2 regions of the Paenibacillus sophorae genome follow, and region 1 is predicted to be linked to the other one. Evidence: predicted binding sites of a transcription regulator. Region 1 holds the regulator's gene; the other holds the start of a gene.
The links. Region 1 encodes NrdR, which represses ribonucleotide reductase genes. Its sites were predicted from a motif close to AACACNATATATNGTGTT; they were not measured.

Region 1 (6,528 bases):
CATGTTATTTTTTATTTTCAGGATGGTACTGAGCTGCGCTATACGGACGTAAGACAGTTCGGCACCATGGATTTGTTCCTGCCTGGAGAAGATCTCAGCCTTCCTCCGCTGAACAAGCTGGGACTGGAACCGTTGGACCCGGAATTTACACCCGAAGCGTTTAGAGATTTATTGTCCGGGAAAAATACAAAAATCAAGCCTTTGCTGCTCAATCAGGCATATGTGGTCGGCATCGGCAATATTTATGTGGATGAGTCCCTTCACCGGGCTGGTATTCATCCGGAGACGGCTGCCAAATCACTGACCGCAGAGCAATTGGAGCGGCTGCATCAGGCGATCGTCGCTACGCTGACGGAAGCGGTGAATGCTGGCGGCTCCTCCGTCAAATCGTACGTGAACGGCCAGGGAGTGAGCGGAAGCTACCAGCACAAGCTGCTGATCTACGGCCGGAAAGACCAGACCTGCTATTCCTGTGGGTCTGTGATTGAGAAGAGCGTGGTCGGCGGACGCGGGACGCATTTTTGTCCAAGCTGCCAGCCGCCTATTTAACCTGAAGGACAGTTATTTTTCGCTGAATTACGCCGGTTTTCTTCGTGTTTCACATTCTTTCATAAAGGTTGACACCCACAGCCCATCCCGCCCATATACTGTGTGAAGAATGCTACATTTGCGACCCGACGACTTCCGTCTTTATGCATCGGAGGTTTCGGTTCTTCACGGGAGGGATTGCGGGTGATCAACCCCATTTTTTCACTGCTGCTGTTGGCATTTGCTCTGAGTCTGGACGGTTTCGGTGTCGGCATTACATACGGATTGCGCAAATTGAAAATACCGCTGCCCTCCGTTCTCATTATCTCGCTCTGCTCTGGAGTTGTGATGTGCGTCTCGATGCAGGTTGGCGTTCTGCTGGCCAAAGTCGTGTCGCCTCATATCGCTTCCCTGATCGGGGCGGTCATTATCCTTCTCATGGGCTGCTGGTCGCTGATACAGCTGGTGGTGCAAAAGGATGAAGAAAAGACGGAAGAGGAAACTGTCGGCATACCGGGAAACGCAGAAAATCACGGTCCGGTAAGCCTGGCAGTAACAGATGGAACTTCGGAGAAAGAGCCGGAGAAATCCGCGGTATTTTCCCTAGAGCTGCGGCGGCTGGGGATTGTCGTTCAAATCCTTCGCACTCCGTCCTCGGCCGACATGGATAAATCAGGCAGCATTTCGCCGGTAGAGGCGCTTGTGCTGGGCATTGCCCTTTCGCTTGACGCTTTTGGAACGGGTCTTGGCGCCGCGCTCCTTGGATTTAATCCGCTTTGGACGTCGCTCGTTATTGCCCTGTTCAGCGGCAGTATTTTGCTTCTGGGGCTTCATACGGGACTGCGTTTTGCCGGAACCTCCTGGATGAAGCATGCTTCGGTGCTGCCTGCGCTGCTCTTGATTGCAATAGGAATATTGAAGCTGTTATGAGGTGAAAACATGATTATGGGCTTAACCGGGGGAATCGCCTCCGGAAAAAGCACCGTGTCCGCCATTCTCATCGAGAAGGGGGCAAGGCTCGTTGACGCCGATGCCATTGCCCGGGAGGTCATGCTCCCCGGACACGAGGTGCTGGCCGCTGTTACCGAATATTTTGGCGAAGGGATCCTTCTCCCTGACGGAACGTTGAACCGCACGAAATTAGGCGATATCGTCTTTCACGATCCTGAAGCCCTGAAGGCTCTGAACGGACTGACCCATCCGGCAATCCGCCGTGAAACCAGGAAACGGATGCAGGCAATGGAACGGGAAACGCCCGAGCGCCTGATTATCGTGGATATCCCTCTGCTCTTCGAATCGGGGCAGGAGGATATGTTTGAACGGATCTTGGTTGTCTATGCGCCGCGAGAAGTACAGCTTGAGCGTCTGAAGAGTCGGAACGGGTTAACACAGGATCAGGCTGAGGCCCGGCTGAACTCGCAAATGGATATTGAGCTCAAGCGCTCCAAAGCCGATTACATCATTGATAACAGCGGGGATCTTGCCGATACGGAGCGGCAGATTGCCGTTTTGTGGGACAGGCTGGGTCTTCCATGCTGAAATGGCTCCTGAAAAAAAGAGTGCTGCTGCTGTTATTTCTCGGTTTTACCGCCATATTGTTTCTCAGCACGAACTGGATGTCCTGGTTTTATCCGATTTATTTTAAGGAAGAAATCCGCAAGCACAGCTCAACGTATCAGGTTGACCCCTATCTTGTGGCGGCAATCATCCGGGTGGAGACCAACTACAAGACCGGCCGCGAGTCGAAAAAAGGAGCAATCGGACTTATGCAGCTGATGCCCGATACCGCAAAGTGGGCGCTTGAACAGGCCAAGCTCCCCGATGTATCGATGAGCCGGCTTAAGAATGAGCCTTCCGCCAATATTGAGCTGGGCGCCTGGTATTTGCACACCTTATCCGGGCAGTTCGACGGCAACCGTACAGCGGTCATTGCGGCCTATAATGCCGGACCCGGAATGGTTCAGCGCTGGCTAGCGGATGGTTCATGGAACGGCAGCGAAGAGGATATCAAAAATATTCCGTTCGGCGAAACCCGCCACTACGTACAGCGTGTCATTTATTACTACAATCAATATACGGAGATCTACGGGGGCGTATTTTAGCTGTGTATTAAGCGATGCATGAGAAAAGAAGTGCCGACCGGCCGCCTGGACCGTTTGGCACTTCTTCGGCAAGCTTATGTTGGCAGATTATTGGAATTGACCTGCCAGTTGTTGTTCAGCCAGGGTTACCAGACGTTTCGTAATATAACCCCCGATCGAACCGTTCTCATAAGAAGTTTTATTGCCTTGATATCCGTCCGGAGAAAGAGTGATACCAAGTTCTTGGGCAACTTCATATTTCAGTTGCTCCAAAGCCGCATTCGCTCTTGGTACGACAAGGTTATTGGTGCTGGATTGACCATTGCTTGCTTGTGCCATTTCTGTTCACCTCCTATCGGTTGGTAACTGTATTATGTGCCGGACATGCTACAATCATTACTCACAATCAAAGGTGTTTTCTGGAAAAGGAATACCCATAATCTTAGCAAAAGGAAGTGATCAGATCATGAAATGCCCATACTGCGACCATACCAACACAAAAGTGCTCGACTCCCGTCCTGCCAATGAAAATAAATCAATACGCCGCAGGAGAGAGTGCGAAAGGTGCAGCCGCCGCTTCACTACGTTTGAGATGGTGGAGGAGACTCCGCTGATCGTTATCAAAAAGGATGGAAGCCGTGAGGAGTTCAGCCGGGACAAAATTCTGCGCGGCCTGATCCGCGCCTGCGAAAAGCGCCCCGTATCCGTGGAACGGCTCGAGATGATCGTCTCCGAGGTCGAAAAATCGCTGCGCGGCATTGCCGTAGCCGAGGTTGAGAGCCAGCAAATTGGCGAACTTGTGATGGAACAGCTCTATCCGGTGGACGAAGTCGCTTACGTCCGCTTTGCATCTGTGTATCGCCAATTCAAAGACATCAACATGTTCATGAAGGAACTAAAGGCGCTCCTGTCCAAAAACCCGGCGGAGACGGACGGACTGTAAGCTCAGGCTTATCAGTCCGTCCCCGCTTATTCCTATTGATACGGTGATCTGATTTTGGTCCCCAAGAATTTTCGAAAAAAACTGTTGACATAGATCTCGTAATTTTATATGATATAGAAGTCGGCTGCGGGACATCATGATGCGGAAGACACAAGAAATAAGCCGATTTATACATATCGGATATAATACGGGGCCTTAGCTCAGCTGGGAGAGCGCATCGCTGGCAGCGATGAGGTCAGGGGTTCGATCCCCCTAGGCTCCACCATAATATGGACTCTTAGCTCAGTTGGTAGAGCAGTTGACTCTTAATCAATTGGTCCAGGGTTCGAGTCCCTGAGAGTCCATACAGAAAGAACGGCAGAGATGCCGTTTTTTTTTATTTTGGTTTCAATCGGAGGTAAATTGCGGGTTGAAATGACGTACCATGCAGGAAGGAGCTGTGCTCAAACACGGATCCCGTAGCAATAGTTGCTTTTAAGGCGCAAGCATTGTGAAGAAAAGCCTCACTCCAAAGAGTGAAGATTTTCTTCATTTACATGGTCGCGGGATCTCAACCGGATAGGTTCGCCCGCGTGCAGGGACAGTGAGTACGGCGTCTCATTCTAATACCGCGATCTTGTTAGGATTTTTGCTTGTTCAACTTTAACGCGTGCCAAGCCACCGACATCAGCCATGCACAATATGCTGCCATTAGAAGCCGATTGGGCCATCCGATTAACACGTTCGGACCGAATTTACCTCCGCTTTGCAGAAGCGTAACGGCTAAAGTCAATAGCATCAACAGTAAGCATATCCAAATCAGGTTGGACATCCATAGAAGCGATCGCCTTGCCGGGGACCAAGATTGCTCGCGAATCAAACTCCGGCTAATGAGTATAGCAGCAATTGTAAGGCCGGGGTTGCCGACCATAGACGCTAAACCATGAAGATTACCATGTGTTGTCAAGGTATCTTTGCTTGCCGTTATGGGATCAATGTTAAAGAATGCTGCACAGGCAATAGCGGCGGCACTAATCAACAGTAAAGTCAGACCGATATAACCACCAGTAGTCCTTATTTGCGACCGGATCGCAATGAATAGGGCGGCACAGCTAATCGATAAGGAAAGAAACGCGATACTCATGACCCAGCCATTACTCCCAATCGCATACTCGCTAACCATACGCCACGAAGGATCAAACTCCGGTTTGATGACGTGCAGAGCGACAAGTAATATCAGGAACAAGACGGCTGCCGCCCATGAAAAACGCGCAGCGGTTTGTGAGATCGGCGTTACAGGCTTAGTTGTAACAGTTTGCATGTATAAACCCCCTTATTTCGAAAAAAAGAATGGTTTACAAGGTACTGGATGCTTGCTTTAAAAGCTTTGTCAACAGTTCATAATCAACCGTCTGGCCATCACGGATTTTGATTGTCTTTCTTTCGGAAGGGCCTTCAAACAAACCTTCTGGCAATTTGAGATTTGAGGCGTTAAAGATCGTAAAACTTACTGTTTCCTTTGCCGTCGTGATCACAGCTGCATACTTGCCGTTCTTCAAAAAATGAGGTTTGCGGTATTGGATCCGCTCCTCTACATCGGGAATCGAATCGTGTACAATCTGTCGAAGCTGGTTGCCAACAATCGCTTGCCACGGTTGATTTACATTGTTAATAAAGTTGGTGACTTCTTGGTTCATGGAATCTCCTCTTTCGTTGAAATTTGATTTAGCGAGTAAAGTACGTTTTAAAGTCGGTGCAAGGACTTTCATGGATACGTTGTTGTTCAGATCTTTAAGCATGAATTAGTTTGTCGATTCCTTGTTACCTAGTAGACGAAGTGTTAGGAGCACGATCCAGAGGCACCCTACAGCCATAGAAATCCGTTCAAAGAGACCGCTTGGCGCACTGGGCATCACATTGGAGAAGTCCAAGGCAACAAAAATGCTGCATAGGACAAAAGAAGCGAAAACGACGAGTGCCGAGAGAATAGAATAAACTCTCCATCTTATCCAATCAGAGCCTTCCTTGAATTTACTTGACAGGACAAGGCAAACGGCAATTAATGAACCAAATACCAGTGCTCCTCCAATATCGTGAATTTGGCCTGATACGCTGCGGCTAGCAGGTAAACCGGGAGGCCAATTCAGCCCAGGGTCTATGGGGAACAAGGCAGCTATAAGCAATCCTAATCCGAACGTACCCATAAAAATGGAGCCCCACACCGCGCTTCTGCCTGACTCAAGAGTTAGTTTTAGCACGATGGCAAAAACTATAATCAACGTTCCGGAGAGAAGCAAATTCCATGTCCCAAGCCAGCCTCGCTCGCCCAGACTCTGATGGCTGATCCAATGGCGTATTGGATTAAATTCTGATCTCGTTAATGCGTCAACGGTAGCAACAACATTCAGGGAAATCGGGACGATAATCCCTAACTTCAACAATCTTTTTTTCCATAAGGTAGACATCTGGTCACATCTCCATTATTTAAGTAAATATCGGCAACCCTGAAGCGGACATCAGGTACTGAAAAGAGCATTCGCTCTTTTTGCTGCATGCCTCCTTTTGCAAATTGAAATTAACAATCTGGAAACGTCAGGAGCAATAGTATAAACTTGATAGGTGAATATCCCTTAGGAAGCTCATTTACCAGATATTCATTGCGTGTACCAACACTCTCTTGTGTTTGAATTTTCTATTGGATTTGATGTGTTATAATCGTATCATATATCTTATCTTATTAAACTAAGATAAATAAATCATATTCGGAGCTGGTATTTATGTCAAGCAAACTTTCTGCCCTAACCCCAATTCAAATGGAGCTTCTTGCAGCTTTACGCCAAAACAGCACAAATACCATACTGTTTCACACATCCATTGCGGAATCGTACGGTCTTAACGCTACAGATCATAAATGTTTGGATCACATTATCCGAAACGGCCCTCTCACGGCAGGACAAATTACAGAGTATACTGGGTTGACAACTGGTGCTGTGACCG
Region 2 (6,528 bases), 430 kb from region 1:
TGTTCTTGGGTAGCAAGCCGCTTTTCTTCGTCAGGTTCCTTCAGAAGCTCTTCATAATAAGCGTCTATAATCTCAAGCTCTCCTTGCAGACGCCGCCGCGCAGCCTCGGCCCAGCTGTAATCCTGGCCGGAAAGCCTTGAGAGAATATGGCGCTCGAGCAAGCCGGCTCCCGAAGACAGGGAGATTTCATAAGGCTGAATGTGGACATTCTCCGGCAGGCGGGGAGTCAGCTCAAGCGGGTCCAGAATAGAGCCGAAGTTCTCCATGACTTTTCCGGTAAGCAGCGACACGCCGATGAAATGCAGCTCCTCCCGTTTCAAATCGCAGCTAAGCTCTACCTTGAAGCAGGCGGCGAGCCATGGCTCGTAGGCGGCAGAGAAAAGGGTCATCCGCTGAAGGTTTCCCGGAGCTTCAAACAGATGCAGACATTTCCCCTCGGTCTGCGCCGCGGACCAAATCTGGCGCAGCCGTCTGCTGCCGAAAGTAATGTCCTCGCGGCGGATCAGTCCGGGTCCTAGACGCGGGAGCACCGGCGTTACCCCGAAGTAGCGGGCAAGGATGCCATCGTTCGGCCCGTTGTTCGCAGCCGCGTTCCCGGCACTGCCGATTGGTGCGCTAGCGGCGCCTCCGGCGTTCGCCCCCGGATTGCTCCCGGCGCCCGGTCCGGGATTTCCTCCGGGCGGGCCGGCGCCAGGGCTTCTCGCGCTGTTCGGTCCCTGGCCTACTGGCGATCCTCCGCTCCAAGACGGCGGACTTACCGGCGCGCCGGAGCCGCCTGCCGCGCTGTTCCCCCCCGCTGCAATTAACCCGGAGGGGCCTCTTGGCGCCGGGGCGGTCGCCGCGTCATATTTTTCCGGGTCAAACACGAAGGTAAAGGACAGCGTTTGCGGCTCCGCGCCGGTTCGCTCGACGAACCCCCAGTAGTAGGGCCTGTCAGTTAACATTTGATCGGCGCGGGGGGAGAGCTTTACGGTGACATGAACCGGCGATTTTTCAATGATCTGGCACTCCGTCGCTTCCAGATAGTCCATTACATGCTGTTGCACCTGCTGGGCGGTCATTGTCATGGCGCGGCCTCGCTTTCACTGAGGACTCCATCCTTCAGATCGGCCAGGGTCTGGCCAAGCTGCCCTACTTTGCTGCGGATTTCTTCATCGCTTTCGGCCTCCAGCATGATTTTATACAGACTTTTTTCCAGCGACTCCTTTTTCTCGAACTTTTCCAAAATCGTGTCCAGCCCGCCGATTACGGTCTCGAACAGATTGATTTTTTCATGCAGCAGATGCAGGATATGCTCCTCGATCGTACCGGTGGTGGAGAGGTTGTGGATGATGACATCGTTCTGCTGGCCCAGACGGTGCACCCGGCCGATCCGCTGCTCGACCCGCATCGGGTTCCAGGGAAGATCGAAATTGATCATGTGGTGGCAGAACTGCAGATTAATGCCCTCGCCTCCGGCTTCGGTGGCAATCATCACCTGGGCGCGTCCGCGGAACAGGTCCATCATCCAGTCTTTTTTGCCGCGGTTCATGCCGCCGGAATAAGGAACGGAATGGATGCCGTGATCGCGAAAGTACTGAAGCAAGTACTCCTGGGTCGCCCGGTATTCGGTGAATACGATTACTTTTTCGTTCATTTCTTTAATGAGGGAAATGGTTTTCTCCGCCTTCGTGTTCGCTTTTACCGTCCGGATCTGCTGGAGGAGCTCGATCATCCTTTCCCGGCGGGGCGAGTCCTCGGGCAGCTTTTTCGTCAGATTGACAAGCGTCACGAACACCGCGTCCCGGCTGCTGCACACCTCCCGCTGCAAGGTGACGAGTGACAGCATGCTGTTTAAATTCCCGCCCGATTCCTGATACTGATCTTTGACAAAAGCGGTGACCCCGTCATATAATGTTTGTTCTTCGGGTGAAAGTGTGAGGGGTACATTGCTGACCTTCCGCTTCGTAAAAGTGACCGGTCCTTCGCCTCTCCGGTTGCGGATCATCACTTTGGACAGCTCGCCCCGGAGTTGGTCTTCGTTCTTGGCCACGCGCTTGTCGACGACGAAATTCGCCGCAAAATCGCCCTGGTTCCCGAGCTGGCCCGGCTTCAGCAGCGTTATGAGATTGAACAGCTCGCCGAGGTCGTTCTGCACCGGGGTCGCGGTGAGAAGCAGGCAGTATTTTTTACGGAGCTCCTGAACGAATTGGTAGTTGGTCGTCTTCTTGTTCTTCAGCTTATGGGCTTCATCGATAATGAGCATGTCGTATTCTCTGGAGATTAGGAGCTCCTTGTGGGGATCTCGCTTGGCCGTATCCATGGATGCGACGACGATATCGTTGTCCCAGGAGTACGCCTTCTTTTGCGCCACGGCCGAAATGCCGAACTTCGTATTCAGCTCCCGGACCCACTGGAGCACGAGCGAAGCCGGGACGAGAATCAGCACTTTGGAGACAAGTCCGCGCACAAGATATTCTTTCAGCACGAGGCCCGCTTCGATCGTCTTGCCTAGGCCGACCTCGTCCGCCAGAATCGCGCGTCCCGACATTTCGAACAGCACCTTGCGCGCCGTATCGAGCTGATGGGGCAGAGGAGACAGCGTTGCCAGGTGCTTCATGCACTGCAGCTCCTCGAAGCTTTCCACCAGGCCGGAAGCCTCGCCTTCCATCGCCAGCCGTGACAGCCTCCAGTCGCCCCAGGGACCGCCTTTGTCCAATCGGGATTCCAGGTCTTTCAGCCATTCACGTTCGAAGGAGATAGGCACGGGAAGAACGATATCCTGACCTTGTTCTTGCTCCAGGTTGTTGCGGGGTGCGTGAGTCATGAGAGCTGTCTCCTCCTGCGGGCCTAAAGTTTGCGTTTACATAGTGAAATGTATAAGTAGTATGCGCGTAAAAGAGAGAATTCATAACTGCTATTTTTGGAGCCAGTCTCTAAAAACAGGAGAAACAAAGAGAAAATACGGGCTGTTGCCGTGATTTTTCAGCGTGGGCCGCGATATTTCGCAAAAGACTCTTTCCACAATATATGGTATAGTTTAAAGGCTAATTCACACAATATATTGTGACAAATGCGGTGAAAGCCGTTTTAATCGGAGAAGACCCGCCTACACAGAGATCGAAGTAGTAATCATAATTTCGGGAGGTTGTTTATATTGAGTACTGTGGAGCGCAAGCAGAAGCTGGAGGGACTTAGCGAGAAAATCTTTTTGGACCGCTATGCCTGGAAGGACGCCGACACCAATAATGCCAAGGTGGGAGACGTGGTGCTTGTTCTGACAAAAGACGACCCGAAATTTCCTACCAAGGAAGTCGGGGAAATCGTAGAGCGCAGCGGCCGGATCGTAACGGTCAAGACTCGCAGCGGCGAGCTGGTAAAGTCCGATGTGGAGAAGTTGACGCTTAATATAGAAAAAACACCGGAAGAGATGTGGGACCGTCTGGCCGGAGCCATGGCTTCCGTGGAGAAGACGCCGGAGCTGCAGCGCGAATGGACGGATAAATTCCGCAGTATTCTGGACGACTGGAAGCTCGTTCCGGGAGGCCGGATTGCAGCCGGAGCCGGGGCAAGCGACGAGCTGACGCTGTTCAACTGCTATGTCGTGCCTTCGCCAAAAGACAGCCGGGGCGGCATTATGGAAACCTTGTCCGAAATGACGGAGATTATGGCCCGCGGCGGCGGCGTCGGCATCAATCTGTCATCGCTGCGTCCGCGCCGCGCAGTCGTCAAGGGCGTTAACGGTTCTTCCAGCGGGGCGGTATCCTGGGGCGGACTGTTCAGCTATACCACAGGATTGATCGAGCAGGGCGGAAGCCGCCGCGGCGCGCTGATGCTGATGATCAACGACTGGCATCCGGACGTGGCCGATTTCATTACCGTCAAGCAGACGATGGGTCAAGTGACGAACGCCAACCTGTCGGTATGCGTCAGCAACGGCTTTATGAAGGCGGTCAAAGAAGATCTCGACTGGGATCTCGTATTCCCGGACACGACGGAGCCCGATTACAATGAAGTCTGGGACGGCGACCTCGATAAATGGAAGGCTGCCGGCCGCAAGGTCAATCATTACCGTACTGTAAAAGCGCGGGATATCTGGCATACCATCATCGAGTCCGCATGGAAATCGGCTGAGCCGGGTGTTGTCTTCATGGAGTACTACAACCAGATGTCCAACAGCTGGTACTTCAACCCGATCATTTGCACGAATCCTTGCGGTGAGCAGGGTCTGCCCGGCTGGGGCGTCTGCAACCTGTCGGCAATCAACCTCTCCAAGTTCTATGACGAGGAGAAGCATGATGTGGCCTGGGACGAACTGGCGACAACAACACGTTACTCGGTGCGCTTCCTGGACAATGTCATTGACAAGACGCCTTATCATTTCCCGGAAAATGAAGCCAATCAGAAAAAGGAGCGCCGCGTAGGCCTCGGAACGATGGGTCTGGCCGAGCTGATGATTAAGCTGAACGTTCGCTACGGCAGCCCGGATTCGCTGGCGTTCCTGGACAAGCTGTACGGCTTTATGGCCCGCGAAGCATACCTGGCCTCTTCCGAGATCGCGTCGGAAAAAGGTTCTTTTCAGGCGTTCGACGCCGAGAAATACCTGCTGAGCGGCTTTATGAAAAATATGAGAGAGGTGTATCCCGAAGTCTGCGAGGCCATCGCCAAGCAGGGCATGCGTAATGTAACGGTCATTACCCAAGCGCCGACAGGCAGCACAGGCACGATGGTCGGCACATCGACCGGCATCGAGCCGTACTTTGCCTTCAAATATTTCCGTCAAAGCCGTCTCGGCTTCGACGAGCAGTTCGTGCCGATTGCAGAGGAATATCTTGAGGCTCATCCGGGCGAAGAGCTGCCGGACTATTTCGTGACCTCGATGGACCTGTCCGCGAAGGATCACATCCGTGTGCAGGCTTCCATTCAGCGCTGGGTGGACAGCTCCATTTCCAAGACGGCGAACTGCCCGAACGACTTTACGGTGGAAGAAACGAAGGAACTGTACGAACTGGCCTTCGACCTCGGCTGCAAGGGCGTAACGATCTACCGCGACGGCAGCCGGGATGTACAGGTATTGCAGACGGAGAAGAAGGATGACAAGAAAGACGCTCCGCTGAAGGAGACGGCGGCTCCAATTGCCGAAGCGGCAGAAGCCGCACCGGTTAGTGCAGCCCAGGCTGCCGCTACACAAGCGGCTCCGGTCACCAGTGCATCCGCTGATTCCGGTTCGGCTTCAAACGGCAAGGTTGTCGACAAGCAGTACAAGAAACGCCCGCAGGTGCTGCGCGGTGCGACATACAAGATTAACACGCCGTTCGGTATGGCGTACATTACCATCAACGATCTGGACGGCACCCCGGCCGAAATCTTCCTTAATGTCGGCAAGGCTGGCTCCGACGTGTTCGCGATGGCGGAAGCACTCGGCCGCGTCTGCTCCTTGTTCCTCCGCTACGGGGACCACGGCGAGAAGGTTGAGCTGCTGATCAAGCACCTCAAAGGCATCGGCGGCTCCGGCGCCATCGGGTTCGGCGCGAACCGCGTCGAGTCGATCGCCGACGCGGTAGCGAAGGCGCTGGAGACTCATGTGCAGCAAAGCGCACACGAAGAGCACGTTCCCGCGCCAATCGCGGCAACGCTCGCGCTGGAGGATTTCGAAGGCGCGCTGAACGCGGAGCTTCAGGCCGGGGGCGCTGCGGCAGCCCCGGCCGCTGAGGCCGACCACGGCCACGGCGGACACGGGCACAGCCACTCGTCAGCGGCTTCCCGCGACCTGTGCCCATCCTGCGGCACCGCCTCGCTGATCAACATCGAGGGCTGTAAGACATGCGGAAATTGCGGGTACAGCCGGTGCGGGTAAGCTGAAGAATGCCTTTCATGTAATGTGATTGTTGTGATTTTTCATTTTAAATGAGAAATATTCTATTTATAATGAGAAATTTATTTCATTATAGGTGAGAAAAATATCTTTACGCATTAAAGTGAATAAATATACAAGAATTATCCCGAGCAATGGAGGGTTCGTGGACTGTCAGTCTTACCTATCACGTTGACAATCGAATGAAAACGGTCGAGGGGAATATTGTTAAATTTGATCCCTTAAATGACATTCCATTTGTAGAAACGAAAAAGGGAGAACAGCGTTTATCGGTAAGGAACATTATTAATGTTTATTGTCTAGAGTAATCACCAGTAAGGGACATTAAAAATTTGGTTTTGCAGGATTAATAGGAAAGCCCCCAATGGGGGCTTTTGAGTCTTATTTTTTGAAAAATTTACCGAAAATCTTAAAGGGGATAGCCAGAATAGACATACCCCAAGCAGGAACGAATAGAAGACACTTCATAACTTTGCTTTGCATATCACCTTCAAACTCATACGCATTTTTCCAAAGAAAACTTTCGGAAGTAAGAATAATCTTGGAACCAATCATAAACAACAATATAGTCCCCCAAAAATATACCCCTTCGTATGCTAGATTTTATGCGAGATTCAATATGTTGGGTCTTAATCTTTGGTACTATTTCATCAGTAGCGATCAGTATGATCCTT

Region 2: the regulator NrdR is predicted to act here: its motif matches at 3,033-3,050, upstream of KP014_RS14465 (adenosylcobalamin-dependent ribonucleoside-diphosphate reductase).

What each region holds. Positions count from the first base shown of each region.
Region 1 is NZ_CP076607.1:2,647,109-2,653,636, forward strand. Features, by position in the region: gene mutM (DNA-formamidopyrimidine glycosylase) at 1-549, shown strand, start outside; gene KP014_RS12420 (MntP/YtaF family protein) at 733-1,458, shown strand; gene coaE (dephospho-CoA kinase) at 1,468-2,067, shown strand; gene KP014_RS12430 (lytic transglycosylase domain-containing protein) at 2,061-2,630, shown strand; gene KP014_RS12435 (alpha/beta-type small acid-soluble spore protein) at 2,718-2,948, opposite strand; gene nrdR (transcriptional regulator NrdR) at 3,076-3,552, shown strand; tRNA gene KP014_RS12445 (tRNA-Ala) at 3,742-3,817, shown strand; tRNA gene KP014_RS12450 (tRNA-Lys) at 3,824-3,896, shown strand; gene KP014_RS12455 (DUF998 domain-containing protein) at 4,172-4,852, opposite strand; gene KP014_RS12460 (DUF1801 domain-containing protein) at 4,887-5,228, opposite strand; gene KP014_RS12465 (DUF998 domain-containing protein) at 5,334-5,996, opposite strand; gene KP014_RS12470 (MarR family transcriptional regulator) at 6,309-6,528, shown strand, end outside.
Region 2 is NZ_CP076607.1:3,074,299-3,080,826, forward strand. Features, by position in the region: gene KP014_RS14455 (YqhG family protein) at 1-1,067, opposite strand, end outside; gene KP014_RS14460 (DEAD/DEAH box helicase) at 1,064-2,806, opposite strand; gene KP014_RS14465 (adenosylcobalamin-dependent ribonucleoside-diphosphate reductase) at 3,137-5,836, shown strand; gene KP014_RS29370 (YolD-like family protein) at 5,968-6,162, shown strand.